One region of the Streptomyces sp. NPDC012935 genome, then DNA from elsewhere that is predicted to be linked to it. Evidence: riboswitches for the same ligand, from Rfam matches in the RefSeq annotation. Region 1 holds a riboswitch; each other region holds the start of a gene.
The links. A riboswitch is a leader RNA that binds a small molecule or an ion and turns the genes downstream of it on or off. The one in region 1 is predicted to bind thiamine pyrophosphate.
Positions count from the first base shown of each region.

Region 2: linked by a shared signal. The riboswitch ahead of thiO (glycine oxidase ThiO) and the one ahead of ACFY5C_RS19675 (thiamine ABC transporter substrate binding subunit) in region 1 are both predicted to bind thiamine pyrophosphate.
Region 3: linked by a shared signal. The riboswitch ahead of thiC (phosphomethylpyrimidine synthase ThiC) and the one ahead of ACFY5C_RS19675 (thiamine ABC transporter substrate binding subunit) in region 1 are both predicted to bind thiamine pyrophosphate.

Region 1 is NZ_JBIBBC010000007.1:260,895-266,701, reverse strand. It holds gene ACFY5C_RS19685 (ABC transporter ATP-binding protein) at 1-813, opposite strand, end outside; gene ACFY5C_RS19680 (ABC transporter permease) at 814-2,502, opposite strand; gene ACFY5C_RS19675 (thiamine ABC transporter substrate binding subunit) at 2,478-3,551, opposite strand; TPP riboswitch at 3,664-3,769, opposite strand; gene rlmN (23S rRNA (adenine(2503)-C(2))-methyltransferase RlmN) at 3,815-4,921, opposite strand; gene ACFY5C_RS19665 (hypothetical protein) at 5,047-5,295, opposite strand; gene ACFY5C_RS19660 (hypothetical protein) at 5,698-5,807, shown strand, end outside.
Region 2 is NZ_JBIBBC010000005.1:430,221-436,027, reverse strand. It holds gene pknB (Stk1 family PASTA domain-containing Ser/Thr kinase) at 1-1,933, opposite strand, end outside; gene ACFY5C_RS16155 (thiazole synthase) at 2,065-2,859, opposite strand; gene thiS (sulfur carrier protein ThiS) at 2,863-3,075, opposite strand; gene thiO (glycine oxidase ThiO) at 3,072-4,238, opposite strand; TPP riboswitch at 4,236-4,347, opposite strand; gene ACFY5C_RS16140 (hypothetical protein) at 4,400-4,774, shown strand; gene ACFY5C_RS16135 (NAD(P)/FAD-dependent oxidoreductase) at 4,807-5,807, shown strand, end outside.
Region 3 is NZ_JBIBBC010000002.1:199,608-205,414, reverse strand. It holds gene ACFY5C_RS06260 (IclR family transcriptional regulator) at 1-130, shown strand, start outside; gene ACFY5C_RS06255 (SsgA family sporulation/cell division regulator) at 229-666, shown strand; gene ACFY5C_RS06250 (YibE/F family protein) at 994-2,823, opposite strand; TPP riboswitch at 2,895-3,084, shown strand; gene thiC (phosphomethylpyrimidine synthase ThiC) at 3,077-4,861, shown strand; gene ACFY5C_RS06240 (hypothetical protein) at 5,042-5,807, opposite strand, start outside.

The DNA.
Region 1 (5,807 bases):
CCGTACGAGCAGCGTCCCGGTGCCCTGTGCGGCGTCCTCGCCCACGGGCAGCTTGCCCCAGGGGGTGTCCGCGGCCTCCCCCGCGACCGTGCCCTCGACCACGTTCTCGAACCCGAGGAAGCGCGCCACGAACTCGTCCACCGGACGCTGCCACACCTCGAGCGGCGTGCCGGTCTGCGCGATCCGCCCGTCCCGCATCACCACGACCCGGTCGGCGAGCGCGAAGGCCTCGCCCTGGTCGTGCGTCACGGCCAGCACGGTGGTGCCCAACCGACCGAACAGCTCCCGGAGTTCGACCACGAGCCGTTCCCGCAGCGAGCGGTCGAGCTGGCCCAGCGGCTCGTCCAGCATCAGCAACCGCGGGCGGGGCGCGAGCGCACGGGCCAGCGCCACCCGCTGCTGCTCACCGCCGGACAGGGAGGCGACGGCACGGCGGGCGGCGCCCGGAAGTCCGACCAGGTCGAGCAACTCCCTTACCCCCTCGGCCTGTTCGGCCTTCGAGGCGCCGTGCATCCGCGCCCCGAAGGCCACGTTGCCGCCGACGTCCCGCTGCGGGAACAGCTGATGGTCCTGGAACATCAGCCCGACCTCCCGCTTGTGCGCGGGCACCCCCGCCTGGTCCCGCCCGTCGAGCAGCACCCGGCCCTCGTCCATCGGCTGGAGCCCGGCCACCACCCGCAGCAACGTCGACTTACCGCTGCCGCTCGGCCCCAGCACGCAGACGATCTCGTGCTCGGCGACGTCGAGGCCGACCGCGTCCAGCACGGCACGTCCGCCGAACCGTACCGTCGCGTCCGCAAGGCTCAGCAGCATCTAGAACTCCCCGGTCCGGTCGGTGCGCAGCCGCTCCAGCACCAGCAGCGCCACCGCGCACACGATCATCAGAATCGTCGAAAGGGCCATCGCCTGCCCGTAGTTGAGATCACCGGCCCGCCCGAGCAGCTTCGCCACGGCCACCGGCAGCGTCGGGTTGTCGGGCCGCGCGATGAACACGGTCGCCCCGAACTCCCCCAGCGACACCGCGAACGCGAACCCGGCCGCGATCAGCAGCGCCCTTCGCACCATCGGCAGGTCCACCTCACGCCAGACCCGCCACGGTGACGCCCCCAGCACCGAAGCCGCCTCGCGCAGCCGCTGGTCCACGGCGCGCAGCACGGGCAGCATGGTCCGCACGACGAAGGGCACGCCGACCAGCGCCTGCGCGAGCGGGACGAGGATCCACGTACTTCTGAGGTCCAGCGGCGGCTCGTCCAAGGCGATCAGGAACCCGAAGCCGACCGTCACCGCGGACACCCCGAGCGGCAGCATCAGCAGTGCGTCGAAGCCCCGAACGAACCGGCCCGCGTCCCGTCGGGTCAGCGCGGCCGCGGCCAGACCACCGATCAGCACGGCGATGGCGGTGGCCACGACGGCGTACTGCAGGGAATTGCCGATCGCCTCGATGGGCGGGACGAGGAAGACGCCGCCGTCGGCACTGGTCAGCGCCCGGTAGTAGCCGAAGTCGGGCGCGTCCAGCGAGCGCTGCACCAGCACGGCGAGCGGCAGCACCAGGAGTACGGCGACGACGACCAGGACACCGGCCAGCAGCGACCACTGCCCCGCCCCGCGCGGCCGCCGCGCGGTCACCGACGCGTCCACCAGGCGCAGGGCGCTCTCCCGCCGCCGTACCGTCCAGGCGTGCACGGCGAGGATCGCGCCGACGGCGAGGAACTGGACGATCGTCAGGACGGCCGCCGTGGACAGGTCGAAGATCTCGGATGTCTGGCGGTAGATCTCGACTTCGAGCGTCGAGAACGTCGGACCGCCGAGGATCTGCACCACGCCGAAGGAGGTGAAGGTGAACAGGAAGACCATCAGCGCGGCGGCGGCCACGGCGGGCCCGAGCGCAGGGAGGGTGACGGTCCGCCAGGCAGTGAGACGTGACGCCCCCAGCATCCGTGCGGCCTCCTCCTGCCGCGGGTCGAGCTGCGCCCACAGCCCGCCGACCGTCCGTACGACGACGGCGTAGTTGAAGAAGACATGCGCGAGCAGGATGGCCCACACGGTGGTGTCGAGCCGCACGCCCCACAGCTCGTCCAGGAGTCCGCCGCGGCCGACGAGCGCGAGGAACGCCGTACCGACGACGACCGTCGGCAGCACGAACGGGACGGTCACCACGGCCCGCAGGATCTGCTTGCCGGGGAAGTCGAAGCGGGCGAAGACGTAGGCGCCCGGCAGCGCGATCAGCAGGGTCAGGGCGGTGGAGGCGAGCGCCTGCCACGTGGTGAACCACAGGACGTGCCGGACGTCGGACTGCCCGAGCACGTCCAGGAGGCGCCCGAACTGCCAGACCCCGTCGACCTTCAGGCCGCGCGCGACGATCGCGGCGACGGGAAGGGCGAAGAAGACCGCGAAGAACGCGACGGGCACGGCGATGAGGCCGAACCGCACCGCCGCGCTCCGCGCGCGTCCCCTTCGGAAGGCGCCCTTGCGGGGGGCTACTTCAGTACGAGCGAGGTCCACGACTTGACCCAGTCGTCACGGTTGTCGGCGACCTTCGCCGGGTCCAGGGTCTCTGGATTCTCGGCCTGCGGGCCGTACTTCGAGAACTCCTGCGGCACCTGGGCGCCCTCGACCACGGGGTAGACGAACATGTTGAGCGGCATGTCCTCCTGGAACGTCCTGGTGAGCAGGAAGTCGAGGAGCGCCTTGCCGCCCTCGGTGTTCTGGGCGTTGCTGAGCAGACCCGCGTACTCGACCTGCCGGAAGCAGGTGCCGCTCGCGACACCCGTCGGCGCGGTCGCCGGCTTCGGATCGGCGTAGATCACCTCGGCGGGCGGGGACGAGGCGTACGACACGACGAGCGGACGGTCGGCCTTGGCCTTCTTACCGCCGGCCGAGCCGGAGAACTCCTCGTTGTAGGCCTGCTCCCAGCCGTCGACGACCTTGACGCCGTTGGCCTTCAGCTTCTTCCAGTAGTCCTGCCAGCCGTCGTCGCCGTACTTGGCGGCGGTGCCGAGCAAGAAGCCGAGGCCGGGCGAGGAGGCGGAGGCGTTCTCGGTGACGAGGAGGTCCTTGTACTCGGGCTTGATCAGATCGTCGAACGAGCTGGGCGGGGTCAGCTTGTGCTTGCTGAAGTACGCCTTGTCGTAGTTGACGCAGATGTCGCCGGTGTCGACCGGGGTGACCCGGTGCTTGTCCTGGTCGGCCAGGTACTCGGCCTTGATCTTGTCCGCGCCCTTCGGCTCGTACGACTGGAACAGCCCGTTGTCGAGCGCCCGCGAGAGCAGGGTGTTGTCGACGCCGAAGAAGACGTCGCCCTGCGGGTTGTCCTTGGTGAGGACGGCCTTGTTGACGGCCTGCCCCGCGTCGCCGTCCTCCAGGACCCTGACCTTGTAGCCGGACTGCTTCTCGAAGGCGGCGAGGACGCTCTTCGAGACGGCCCACGAGTCGTGGCTGACGAGCGTGACGGTCTTGGACCCGCCGCTGCCGTTGCCGCTTCCGGCGTCGGACGACCCGCACGCGGACAGCGCGGGCAGGGCGACGAGGCCCAGCCCGACGGCCAGGGCCATGGTCTTCACCGTGGACTTCTTGGTGATGCTCACTAATTCCTCCTGGGGGTGACCAGGAAGAGACGCGGCCCTGCCCGGAACCCTTGGGAAGGCTCCGGGCAGGGCGCAACAGCTCGAGTGGTGACCGATCTCCCTACCCAGAATGACCTGGGCCAGGTTCGGAGGGTCTGCGGCCGATGCCGCACTCTCAGCGCTGTGGCGCTCCCCTGTCGGAATATGAAGATGTATTTACGCCATATGAAAATGTACCTACGGCGGTCAGACTACCGTTCGGTCGCGGCGAGCTGCCCGCACGCCCCGTCGATCTCCTGACCACGAGTGTCCCGAACCGTCACCGGCACACCATGCGCGGCGATGGCCTCGACGAACGCCTTCTCGTCCTCGGGGCGGGACGCGGTCCACTTGGAGCCCGGAGTCGGGTTCAGCGGGATCAGGTTCACATGCACCGGCTTGCCCTTGAGCAGCCGCCCGAGCCGGTCACCCCGCCAGGCCTGGTCGTTGATGTCGCGGATGAGCGCGTACTCGATGGACAGCCGGCGGCCCGACTTGGCGGAGTACCCGAATCCGGCGTCGAGCACCTCGCGCACCTTCCACCGCGTGTTCACGGGGACGAGGGTGTCGCGCAGCTCGTCGTCGGGCGCGTGCAGCGAGATCGCGAGCCGGCACTTGAAGCCCTCGTCGGCGAACCGGTGGATGGCCGGGACGAGACCGACGGTCGAGACGGTGATCCCGCGCTGGGACAGCCCGAGCCCGTCCGGCTCCGGATCGGTCAGCCGCCGGATGGAGCCCACGACCCGGTTGTAGTTGGCGAGCGGCTCACCCATGCCCATGAAGACGATGTTGGACAGCCGAGCGGGCCCACCGGGCACGTCACCGTCCCTCAGCGCCCGCATCCCGTCCACGATCTGATGCACGATCTCGGCGGTCGACAGATTCCGGTCCAGCCCCGCCTGCCCCGTGGCACAGAACGGGCAGTTCATCCCGCACCCCGCCTGGGAGCTGATGCACATGGTCACCCGGTCCGGGTACCGCATCAGCACCGACTCGACGAGCGTCCCGTCGAACAGCCGCCACAGCGTCTTGCGCGTGGTGCCCTGGTCGGTCGACAGATGCCGCACGACCGTCATCAGTTCCGGGAACAGCTCCTCCCGCAGCTTGGCCCGCGCCCCGGCCGGGATGTCGGTCCACTGCTCCGGCTCGTGCGCATACCGCGCGAAGTAGTGCTGCGAGAGCTGCTTGGCACGAAACGGCTTCTCGCCGATCGCAGCGACGACGTCCTTGCGCTCAGCAGGCGTGAGGTCGGCAAGGTGCCGCGGCGGCTTCTTGGCTCCGCGGGGGGCGACGAAAGTGAGTTCTCCGGGTGCAGGCATAACTCTCCCAGTGTCGCAGATCCACTTGGGTGACCTGGGGCTGCCGCTGGCTACGACTGTCGTTAGCAGCCGTCACCGGTCACTGCTGAGCGCCCTCGGACGGCCCACAGACGGCCCAGGTTCGATCACCCGTCGGCTCCCTGCCACTCGTCGAACCGAACCCTGACCTGGTGGTTGCGGTCGCCCTGCCAGTAGACCTCACTGCTGACCAAGGCCCCGAGAGCCGGAAGCTCCATCCCCAGGGGCATCGACGTGATCTCCGCCAGCGCTACGGCGTTCGGCACACCGTCTATACGTATGAAGACCCCGAAAGACTCGCGACCGATGACCTCTCCGGTGATCTTGCTCCCAGACAGGGCCGCGACAGTCGCCACGCAGCCCGCCCACACCGCCTCCGCAGCCGGCACTTCAGGGCCCGCGGACCCACGCGTACACGTCCATCGCTAGATCATGACGCAGCAAGCGCTCAAAAGACGCGGGCACGCCCTGGCAGCCCGGTCCAATCGTTAGACCAGCACCACGCCAGGCTGTTGAGTGCCGCTGCCGTCCACTGTTGTTGCCGTCATTGGCGTCGGCGGGGCTGACGTGTGACCACCGCTCAAGGAGTTCGGTCACGCCCACTCCGGCTACCCCCTCGACTGATGCAATGGCCGGAAGGGTCGCTGGTGCATGCCTGTCCGGCGTTTGTTGGCCGCGGGGCCCAACGGCTTTGGACTGGAACCTGAACGGAGTAGTTTCTCGTGCACATTGCCGACTGAGGCTGCAGTTTTACCCTTATGGGCATTCAACCATGGGTGACTGTGGAACCACCTGATTGCCGCGGCCTTCGCAAGATCATCGTCGACGGCGAGACGGTCGGCAAAGCCTGGTCATTTCGTGAAATGCA
Region 2 (5,807 bases), on a different contig from region 1:
TGATCGTGATCGTCGATCCCTTCGGCGCCGTCTCCCCGCCCTCCACGGATTGCTTCTTGACGGTGTCGCCGAACAGGCCGAGCAGGCCGCGGTCCTCGTCCACCTGGAAGCCGGCGGACTCCAGTGCGGCCGTGGCGTCGTCGACGCTGTCGCCGACCACGTCCGGGACCTCGATCATCTCGGGGCCCTTGGACAGGGTCAGCGTCACCGTGTCGCCCTCGGCGGCCTGCCTGCCCTCCGCCGGCGACTGCTGGGCGACCTGGCCCGCGTCGAACTCGGAGTTGACCCGCGCGGCGGCGACCTTCACCTTCAGGCCGGCTTCCGCCAGGTCGGCCTTCGCGTCGGCGAGGCTGCTGCCGGTGACGTCCGGGATGTCGACCGGGGCGCCCTTGCTGACGGTGAGCGCGACCGCGGAGCCGGAGCGGACCTTGGTGCCGTTGCCCGGCTCCGAGGAGATCACGAAGCCCCTGGGGACGTCGTCGTTGAACTCCCGGATCACCCTGCCCGGTTCGAGGCCGCCGTCCTTGAGCACGGTCCGGGCCTTGTCCAGCTTGTAGCCCTGGAGGTCGGGCACCTTCACCGTCTCCGGTCCCATCGACATGACCAGGTTCACGGAGTCGTTGTGCCGGATGCGGGCGCCTGTGTCCGGGTCCGTGCTGATGACGGTGCCGCGCTTGACGGTGTCGCTGAACGCGCGCTCCACCTTGCCGACCTCGAGCCCGGAATCCCCCAGCCGGTCCCGGGCCTGCGCCTCGGTCTTGGACAGCAGCGGCGGGACCTTGGTGAACTGGCCGGAGTTGATGTACCAGATGCCGGCACCGAGGCCGAGCGCCAGCAGTACGGCGGCGACGATGACGAGCGGCCCGCGCGGAGCGCGCGACGTCCGTGACCGGCGCCGGGGCGGCAGGGGTGGCGGCGACTCCAGCCGGCTGGTGCGGTTGAAGACGGCCTCGCGCTCCGGCTCGTCCTCGTTCACGGGCAGCGGACGCTGGATGTTCAGCGCACGCGGGATCACGCTCGTACGGTCGTCGGCGTTGCTGTGCTCCGCCGTGAGTGCCTGCGGCGGCACCGCGTCCAGCTGGTCCGCGCTCAGGGCGGCACGAGTGTCCCGGGCCTGCGCGAGCAGGGCCACGGCGTCGTACGGGCGGATGTCCGGGGTGCGCGCGGTGGCCGACGCGACCAGCGCGTCGAGCTCGTACGCCAGCCCCGGCACGATCACGGAGGGCGGCGGGACGTCCTCGTGCAGGTGCTTGTAGAGCACCACGGCGGGAGAGTCCCCGTCGTGCGGCTTGTCGCCCGTGAGCATCTCGTAGAGCACGACACCGCACGCGTACACGTCGACACGGGCGTCGGCGGCGCCGGGCTGCTCTATCTGCTCGGGCGCGAGATAGGAGACGGTGCCGAGCACGGCACCGGTGGTGCTGGTCACGGTGTCCACGGACCGTACGAGCCCGAAGTCGGCGACCTTGACCCGGCCGTCGTCCCCTATGAGCACGTTCTCCGGCTTCATGTCCCGGTGCACGAACCCGGCGCGGTGCGCGGCCCCGAGCGCGGCGAGCACCGGCTCCAGGATGTCGAGGGCGGCCCGGGGCTGGAGAGCCCCGCGCTCGCGCAGTACGTCACGCAGCGTGCAGCCCGCGACGTACTCCATGGCGAGATAGACGTACGACCCGTCGGTGCCCTGGTCGAAGACCTGCACCACGTTCGGGTGCGCCAACCGGGCGACGGACTTCGCCTCCCGGATGAACCGGTCGACGAACACCCCGTCGACCGCCAGGGCGGGATGCATCACCTTGAGCGCGAGCACACGGTCGAGGCGGGTGTCCACGGCCCGGTAGACCGTGGCCATCCCGCCGACCGCGATCCTCGCGTCCACGCGATACCGGCCGTCGAGCACCTGCCCGACCAGAGGGTCTTGAAGGGTCGTATCCACGCAGGTGAGTGTACGAGCCGACACTGACACGGCTCCCGCCTCGGCCAGGATCGGGGCGGGACTGAAGCTGACCTGTGACGGACGCCTCATTGGCCGAAGACTTTCCATCGAACGTGCGTTCAGGACTGCTTTCAGAACGCGGGCCGCTCCGGGTCCAGCCTCGCCAGGCCCTCGACGGGCGACGATGCCTCCGCGAAGTGCCGCATCGGAATCCTCCCCGCCCGGTGGGCCAGCCTCCCGGCCTCCACCGCATGACGCATCGCGTCGGCCATCAGCACCGGCTCCTGCGCCCGCGTCACCGCTGAGGCGAGCATCACACCCGCGCACCCCAGTTCCATCGCGAGCGCCGCGTCCGACGCCGTACCTGCTCCCGCGTCCAGGATCACCGGCACGCGCGCGTGCTCAGTGATCAGCTGGAAGTTGTGCGGATTGCGGATGCCGAGCCCGGAACCGATCGGCGACCCCAGCGGCATGATCGCCGCACAGCCGGCATCCTCCAGCTTCCGCGCCAGCACGGGGTCGTCGTTGGTGTACGGCAGCACCGTGAACCCGTCGTCCACCAGCGTCTCCGCCGCGTCCAGCAACTCGATCGGGTCCGGCAGCAGCGTCCGCTCGTCGGCGATGACCTCCAGCTTGATCAGATCCGTACCGAGGGCCTCGCGCGCGAGGCGGGCCGTCAGCACGGCCTCTCCCGCTGTGAAGCACCCCGCCGTGTTCGGCAGCACCCGGATTCCGAGCTTCTCCAGCACCGACAGCACCGAGCCGTGCACCGACGCGTTCACCCGCCGCATCGCGACCGTCGTCAGCTCCGTCCCGGACGCCACCAGCGCCCGCTCCAGCACGTCGAGGCTGGGCGCCCCGCCGGTGCCCATGATCAGGCGGGACGTGAAGGACGTACCCCCGATGACAAAGGGATCGTCGGCCATGGTTCAGCCTCCTTGGACGGCGGTCAGGACTTCGACGCGGTCCCCCTCGGAGAGGGACGTCGACGGCCACTGCGTGCGCGGGACGACGGTTTCGTTGAGGGCGGCGGCCACTCCGGAGGGCGCCGCGGTGAGGGACTTCACGAGCGCGTCGAGAGCCGTGCCCGGCTCGATCTGCCGACGCTCGCCGTTGACCGAGATGGTGACCGGGAGGCTCATACGGGCTGCTCCGTGAGTGCGGCGGCGCCGAAGCGCCTGGGGGTGAAGGCGCGGGCCTCGTCCGGGAGCTCACCGGTGGTCAGGACGTGTGCCATGGCGTCGCCGGTGACCGGCGTGAGCAGCACGCCGTTGCGGTAGTGCCCGGTGGCCATCGACAGCCCCTCCAGCTCGGTAGGGCCGAGCAGCGGAGCGTTGTCGGGGGAGGCGGGGCGCAGGCCGGCCCGCGTCTCGGTGAGCGGCAGCTCGGTGATGCCCGGCACCAGCTCGTGCGCGTCACGCAGCAGCTCGTAGACCCCGCCCGCGGTCACCGTGGTGTCCCAGCCCAGCTCCTCGCTCGTCGCCCCGACGACCAGCTCCCCGCTCTGGCGCGGCACCAGATACACCTGGCTGCCCCGCACCACGGCCCGCACGGTCCGGCTCAGGAACGGCGCGTACCGCTTCGGCACGGTCAGCCGCAGCACCTGCCCCTTCACGGGGCGTACGGGCGGCAGTACGGCGTCCGGAACCCCGGGCAGACGCCCGCTGAGGCTGCCGGCCGCGAGGACGACCTGGTCCGCGCGCAGCTCGGTGCCGTCCGCCGTGGTGACCCCTGCGGCCCGGTCCCGTACGACGTCGAAGCGCTCGGCCCAGGCCCGGTGGAAGACCACTCCGGCCCGCTCGCACGCGACCACCAGCGCCCCGGACAGCCGCCGCGGGTCGATCTGGTGGTCGCCGTCCACCCGCAGCCCGCCGCGCACACCCGGCGCGAGCATCGGCTCCAGGCGCCGGCACTCCCGCCCGGACAGCCACTCGGAGTCCAGCCCGGACCGGCGTTGCAGGGCGTGCAGGTCGCGCAGATGGGCACGGTCGTCCGCGTCCATCGCGACGGCGAGCGTGCCGCACCGGCGGTAGCCGAGGTCATGTCCGGTCAGGTCGGACAGCTCGGCCACGAAGTCCGGGTAACGGCCGGCCGAGGCGAGGTTCAGACCGAGCAGGGTCTGCTCGCCGTAATGCAGTTCTGTGACGGCGGCCAGCATCCCGGCCGCCACCTGGGCGGCGCCGCCACCAGGATCGGGGTCCACGACTGCCGTCGTGAGCCCGCGCCCAGCGGCCCGCCACGCCGTGACCAGGCCGATGATGCCGCCCCCGATGACGAGGACGTCTGTGGTTCGCGTACGCGACATGGGCGTCCAGCCCCTCCCTTCGCCGGCATGACCCGGATCAGGTTCGTACGGTCGGAGGCCGCCAGCCTCCCTCTCAGCCCGGTGCGTCCGGGCTCCCGCGAGTGCTCTACGTTGGCCACCCTAGCCCGCCGCCGTAAGTCTCAGTAAGGGAGCCCGTGCCCATGGCCCGCTCGCTCGACGGTCTCGTTTTCGCCCCTGTCGCGGACCAGGCCCCCGGTCAGGTGGGTACGCGCACCCGGTTCACGTACCACGAGAAGGACGGCGGGATCTGGGCCGAATACGCAGGTGGCGACATCGCGCGCGGCCATCTCGTGGGCACCAGGGAAGGCGACCGGCTGGACTTCCGGTACGTGCAGCTCAAGAGGGACGGAACGACGTCGTCGGGGCACTGTGTGTCGACGGTGATCGAGCTTCCCGACGGGCGGGTGCGGCTGGAGGAGACCTGGGAATGGGAGTCGCAGTCGGGCAGCGGGACCAGCGTGGTGGAGCAGCTTCCGGCCGAGGTTGTGCAGCAGGTCACTGAGCACGCCCCCTGACTGACAAATAGTCAGTTGTCTATGGTGATCAGGTGAGCGAGCAGACGCAGCAACGGGGCACGTCAGCGGCACGCCGTGTGGTCGTCGCCGGCGCCGGCATGGCCGGCGTGCAGACGGCGGTCGCCCTGCGGGAACAGGGTTTCACCGGCACCGTCACACTGATCGGCGCCGAGCCCCACCAGCCCTACGACAGGCCGCCTCTGTCCAAGGCCGTGCTGCTCGGCAAGGCCGAGGGCTCCGCCTTCGACGTCGACTTCGAGGCGCTCGGTGTCGAACTCCAGCTGGGGCGCGAGGTGCTGGGCGTGCGCCCCGCCGAGCACGTACTGGACACCGAGGCCGGGCCCGTCCCGTACGACGTCCTCGTCCTCGCCACCGGAGCCGAACCGATCCGGCTGCCGGGAGCGGAGGGTGTGCCCGGAGTGCATCTGCTGCGCACCCTGGACGATGCCGAGCGGCTGCGGCCCGTGCTGGCCCGGCAGCACGACATCGTGGTCGTCGGGGCGGGCTGGATCGGCGCGGAGTTCACCACGGCGGCCCGCGAGGCGGGCTGCGCGGTGACGGTCGTGGAGGCCGCCGACCGGCCGCTCGCGGGTGCGCTGCCCGCGGAAGTGGCCGCGCCCATGACCTCCTGGTACGAGGACAGCGGGACGGCGCTGCGTACGCACGCGCGCGTGGAGCGCGTCGAGCCCGGCGAGGTGATCCTCGACGACGGCTCGCGGGTGGCCGCCGGCGCGGTCGTGGTGGGCATCGGGGCGCGGCCCGCCACGGCCTGGCTGGCCGACTCCGGCATCGAGCTCGGGGTGCAGGGCGATGTCGTGGCCGACGAGCGCCTGCGCACGTCCGTACCGGACGTCTACGCGGTCGGCGACTGCGCCTCCTTCCCGTCGGGACGGTACGGCGAGCGCCTCCTGGTCCACCACTGGGACAACGCTCTCCAGGGCCCGCGCACGGTCGCCGCGAACATCCTCGGCGAGAGCTCCGCGATCTACGACCCCGTGCCGTACTTCTGGTCCGAGCAGTTCGGCCGCTTCGT
Region 3 (5,807 bases), on a different contig from region 1:
CACCACGGCCGCGACGATGGCCATTTCGCTGCCCGCCCACCAGGCCGACCGGCTGCTGTCGGCGGTGCTGCAACTGCAGGAGGAGATCGGGCGGCTCCTGGGGTCACTCTCGATCTCTATCAGTATCTGAAAACTCACTCCTTGTGATCTCTCGTGTACGTTCAGCAAGATTCCACCAGTGTCGGGGTCCGTTCCCGGCCAGTCGACTGCAAACGACGGGGTAGGGCGATGCGCGAGTCCGTAGAAGCAGAGGTCATGATGAGCTTTCTCGTGTCCGAGGAGCTCTCCTTCCGCATCCCGGTGGAGTTGCGCTACGAGACCTGTGATCCCTATGCCGTACGGCTGACCTTCCACCTGCCCGGCGACGCCCCCGTGACCTGGGCCTTCGGCCGGGAACTGCTGGTCGACGGGGTGGGCCGCCCGTGCGGGGAGGGAGATGTACGGGTGTCACCGGCCGGCACCGAGACGCTGGGCGATGTGCTGATCCGGCTTCAGGTCGGTGCCGACCAGGCGCTGTTCCGCTCCTCGGTGGCGCCTTTGGTGGCCTTTCTCGACCGCACCGACAAGCTGGTGCCGCTCGGTCAGGAGGGCGCGCTCGCCGACTTCGACGCACACCTCGACGAGGCTTTGGACCGCATCCTCGCGGAGGAGCAGAGCGCGGGCTGAGGCCTACGGTTGCCAGGGGTGGCGTAACGCTTCGCCGGGCGCCCCGCGCGCATGGGGAGCGCTTCCTCGCCGGGCACGCTCCCCATGACGCCGGACCTGTGCGGCCGTAGGCGCGAGGGCGAGGGCGAGGGTTCGGTTCGGGTTCGGGTTCGGGTTCGGTACACGGGACGCGCGCGGTCGGCGAACCAGATCTGCCACGTCCTGTGCCGGCGTCCCCGCCCTTCCCCACCGTCCCCGCCTTCCCGGCGTCCCCGTCCTCACCCCTTCCCGGCGTCCCCGCCTTTCCCCGTCCTCAGCCCTTCCCTACCGTTACCCCTTCCGCCGACGTCACCGCTTCCGCCGACGCCCACGCCCGCCGCGCCCCGGAGCCGGCTGCGCGCCCGTCGAGGTCGGCACACCGCCTGCCGGGACCGGCTGGGTACCTGCCGGCACGGCTCCCTTCTCCGGCCGGTCGGCCGAGACCACCAGGGCCGCGAGGGCCGTGGTGACGGGCACCGACGCGACCAGGCCGATGGAGCCCACCAGTGTGCGCACGATCTCTTCCGCCACCAGCTCACTGTTGGCAACCGTCCCCACGCCGCTCTGCGCGATCGAGAAGAGCAGCAGCAAGGGCAGCGCGGCACCCGCGTACGCGAGGACAAGGGTGTTGACGACGGACGCGATGTGGTCGCGGCCGATACGGATACCCGCCCGGTACAACCCGCGCCATCCCATCGTCGGGTTGGCCTCGTGAAGCTCCCAGACCGCGGACGTCTGGGTGACCGTCACGTCGTCGAGGACACCGAGCGAACCGATGATGATGCCGGCCAGCAGCAGACCGCTCATGTCGATCGACGGATACAGCCCGTGGATCAGGCCGGTGTTGTCGTCGGTGTTGCCGGTGAGCGCGGCCCAGTCGATGAACACCGAGCCGAGGATGCCGATCAGCAACAGCGAGATCAGCGTGCCGAGCACCGCCACCGACGTACGGGCCGACAGGCCGTGGCACAGGTAGAGGGCGATCAGCATGATGGCGCTCGACCCGACCACCGCGACGACCAGCGGGTTCGAGCCCTGGAGGATCGCGGGCAGGATGAAGAAGTTGAGCACCGCGAAGCTGATGGCCAGCGAGATCAGTGCCATGAGGCCCCGCAACCGCCCGACGACCACGACGGCGATGGCGAAGATGCCGGCGAGCACGGCCAGGGGGACGCGCCGGTTCACGTCGGTGACCGAGTACTGCAGGTCCTTGGGTGCGGAGGGCTCGTAGGCGACCACGACCTCCTGGCCCTCGTGCAACTGTCGTGACTGGTCGGGCTGCACGATCTCCGTGAACGTACGGCCCTTGTCCTTGCCGCTGTCGACGCGGATCGTCGCCTTCTTGCAGGTGCCGCTCTCCTGCTGCACCGCGGAGGAACCCTCGGCGGTGGAGGTGTCGCCGGTCGGGGGCACCCCCGAGGCCCCCACTTCCTTGCAGCTCACTTCGACCACCTTGGTGACCGTGGCCTGCTGTGTCTGCCGGTCGAAGCCGACACCGGTGCGCTCGTGCGGCGGGGCACCGCCCGGCCACAGCACCGCGAGCCCCACCATCACCGCCGCGGCGAACGGAATCAGGACCGCCGCGATGACCTTGCGTAGATGCCTGGAGACGGGAGCAGCCGGACCGTGGGAATGACTGTGCGAGTGCCCGTGCCCGTTCTCGTCCCCGTCATCGCCGCCACGCCGACCCCCGGACCCAGGACCGTGCCCGTGACCGCCCCCGGACCCGTGGCCGCCCCCGGACCCAGGCCCGTGACCGCCCCCGGAGCCGTGACCGTGCCCGCCACCCGGGCCGGGAGCCGGCCCGGGTGGGCCGCCGGGTTCGGGACCGCGCTCGTGAGGACCGCCGGGGCCGGGCCTGTGCCCCTGGCCACCGCCGACCCCGCTGCCGTGGTTCTGCGGCCCACCGGATCTGGGGCCGTGCTCGTGCCAGCCCCCGTCCCCAGTCGCATGATCGTCCTGGTTCCCGCCTCCGGGACCACGGCCGTAAGCACCGCCGTATCTCCCTCCGGGCATCCCCGAACCCCGGCCGTCAGTACGGCCGTTGCCCCGCTCGGGGCCGATTCCGGGGCCGCTTCCTGAGCCGGAGCCGTGGGGCGGCTCGGGCGGTGGGTACGGAGGTTCATGCGTCGTGGTCACCGCCCGATCATCGCAAGAACGATTGGGGCCCCCTGTTCACCGCGCCCGAATTGACGCTAGCGTGGTGCCACCTTTGTACACGCGGGAGCTCGGAGCACCGGGCTGAGAGGGCGCTGACCTCCGTCCCAGCGATGTTTCACATGAAACATCACTCATCGCGAGTGATGTTTCACACGAAACGTCGGCAGACGGATACGGCTGCGTCGACCGCCGAACCTGTTACCGGGTAATGCCGGCGTAGGGAGTAGGTCTCATGACCATCAAGGACGCGCGCACGCCTGCCTCCGTTCAGGACGAGAAGTCCGAGGAGGCCGGGAAGTCCATCGGCTGGCACAAGGCGTATGTCGAGGGTTCACGCCCCGATCTGCGGGTGCCGGTCCGCCAGGTGCACCTCACCAACGGGCAGTCGGTCACGCTGTACGACACCTCGGGCCCGTACACCGATCCGCTCGCCGACACCGACGTCCGCAGGGGGCTGCCCCCGCTGCGGGAGAACTGGATCATCGCCCGCGGCGACACCGCGGAGTACGCCGGCCGCCCCGTCCGTCCCGAGGACGACGGCATCAAGCACACCTCGCCGCGCGGCGGCCTGCGCAACCTCGACGCGGTCTTTCCCGGACGGCCGCGTCAGCCCCGCCGCGGCCGTGACGGCGAGGCGGTCACCCAGCTCGCCTACGCACGCCGCGGCGAGGTCACTCCCGAGATGGAGTTCGTGGCCATCCGGGAGAACGTTTCTCCCGAAGTGGTCCGCGAGGAGATCGCCGCGGGCCGGGCAGTGCTGCCCGCGAACGTGAACCACCCGGAGATCGAGCCGATGATCATCGGTAAGCGGTTCCTGGTGAAGGTCAACGCCAACATCGGCAACTCCGCGGTCACCTCCTCCATCGAGGAGGAGGTCGAGAAGATGACCTGGGCGACCCGCTGGGGCGCCGACACGGTCATGGACCTGTCGACCGGCCGCAACATCCACACCACCCGTGAGTGGGTGCTGCGCAACTCCCCCGTCCCCATCGGCACGGTGCCGCTCTACCAGGCTCTGGAGAAGGTCGACGGCCGGGCCGAGGAGCTGACCTGGGAGATCTACAAGGACACGGTCATCGAACAGGCCGAGCAGGGCGTGGACTACATGACCGTCCACGCGGGCGTGCGGCTGCCGTTCGTACCGCTGACGGCCAACCGCAAGACCGGCATCGTCTCGCGCGGCGGCTCGATCATGGCGGCGTGGTGCCTGGCGCACCACAAGGAGTCGTTCCTCTACGAGAACTTCGAGGAGCTCTGCGAGATCCTCGCCGCCTACGACGTCACGTACTCGCTGGGCGACGGCCTGCGGCCCGGCTCGATCGCGGACGCCAACGACGAGGCGCAGTTCGCGGAGTTGAGGACGCTCGGGGAACTCAACACGATCGCCAAGCGTTTCAACGTACAGACCATGATCGAGGGCCCGGGTCACGTCCCGATGCACAAGATCAAGGAGAACATCGACCTTCAGCAGGAGATCTGCGATGAAGCTCCGTTCTATACGCTCGGCCCGCTGACCACCGACGTCGCGCCCGCGTACGACCACATCACCTCCGGCATCGGTGCCGCGATGATCGCCTGGTGGGGCACGGCGATGCTCTGCTACGTCACGCCCAAGGAGCACCTGGGCCTGCCCAACCGTGACGACGTCAAGACCGGCGTCATCACGTACAAGATCGCCGCCCATGCGGCCGATCTCGCCAAGGGGCACCCCGGTGCGCAGGAGTGGGACGACGCGCTGTCCGACGCCCGCTTCGAGTTCCGGTGGGAGGACCAGTTCAACCTGGCACTCGACCCGGACACGGCACGGGAGTTCCACGACGAGACCCTCCCGGCCGAGCCCGCCAAGACGGCTCACTTCTGCTCCATGTGCGGGCCGAAGTTCTGCTCGATGAAGATCTCCCAGGACATCCGCCGCGCACACGGCGGGTCGAAGGAGGAGATCGAGGAGGGCATGGCTCAGAAGTCGAAGGAGTTCGCCGCGGCGGGTAACCGGGTGTACCTGCCGCTCGCGGACTGACGTCGACGTCCTGACCCTGGGCGCGATGCCCCGGTGTCCGGCGTGCTGCCGTCGTGGGCCGGCGTTGCTGCTGCCCAGCTGTTCGGCTTGCGCCTCCCCGAGGAGGTCTCCCCGGGGTTCCGTCGTGAAGGAGGGGGCCCCGGACGGGGCTCTCCTGCGGCGGGGGCGCAAGCCGAGGCGCTACTCCGGCTGGTGTTCCGGGCCTCCGAAGTCCGGGCTCGTGTAGTCCGGGCTGCTGAAGCTCGGCCGCGAGCCTCGGGAGGCGCCGTCGTCCGGGCTGCTGAAACCCGGGCGGTCGTAGCCGAGGTTCGGGATGCGGCCGGCCGGTGTCGACGGTGGCGTGCGGTCCAGGGCCGCTGCCGTGCCGGGGTCGGCGAGTGCCTCCCGCAGGAAGGGCAGGACGCCGCGCTCCAGCAGGGCCTCGCGCCAGGCTTCCCTGGCCCGGGTGACTTCCTCGCTCAGTTCGCCGTACGGCCCGCCGTCGAACGCAGGACGGTTGCGCAGGGCGGTGAGCAGGAGACCGACGGCGGCGACCAGGATGGCGGCCGCTGCCACGGCGCCGAACACCCAACCGGTGGTGAGCATCGTCTGGGCGAACGCCGGCTCGGGGTCGAACATCTTGAGGATGTAGCCGACGAGCAGGAAGATCGCCGCGGCGGTGCCGGCGAGGACGGGTGCCAGGACGGCGAGCACGGCTATGACGCCCGGGCCGGCTGTCTCGGCGACTTCTCCCATGGTCGTGGCGAGCCCCATCGCGCCCGAGCCCGACTCGGAGGAGCCGGACTCGCGGGTGGAGGACGGGGTGGACGGCGCCGGTTGGCGCAGTTCCTCGCGGACCTTCACGTAGTGCTGGTACTCGGTCGCCGCGGCCGCCGTGATCAGAGCGGTGGCGTTGAGCGCCATCGTGCGCAGCTGTTCGGGGTTGAGCCGCTGACCGACAGCGGCC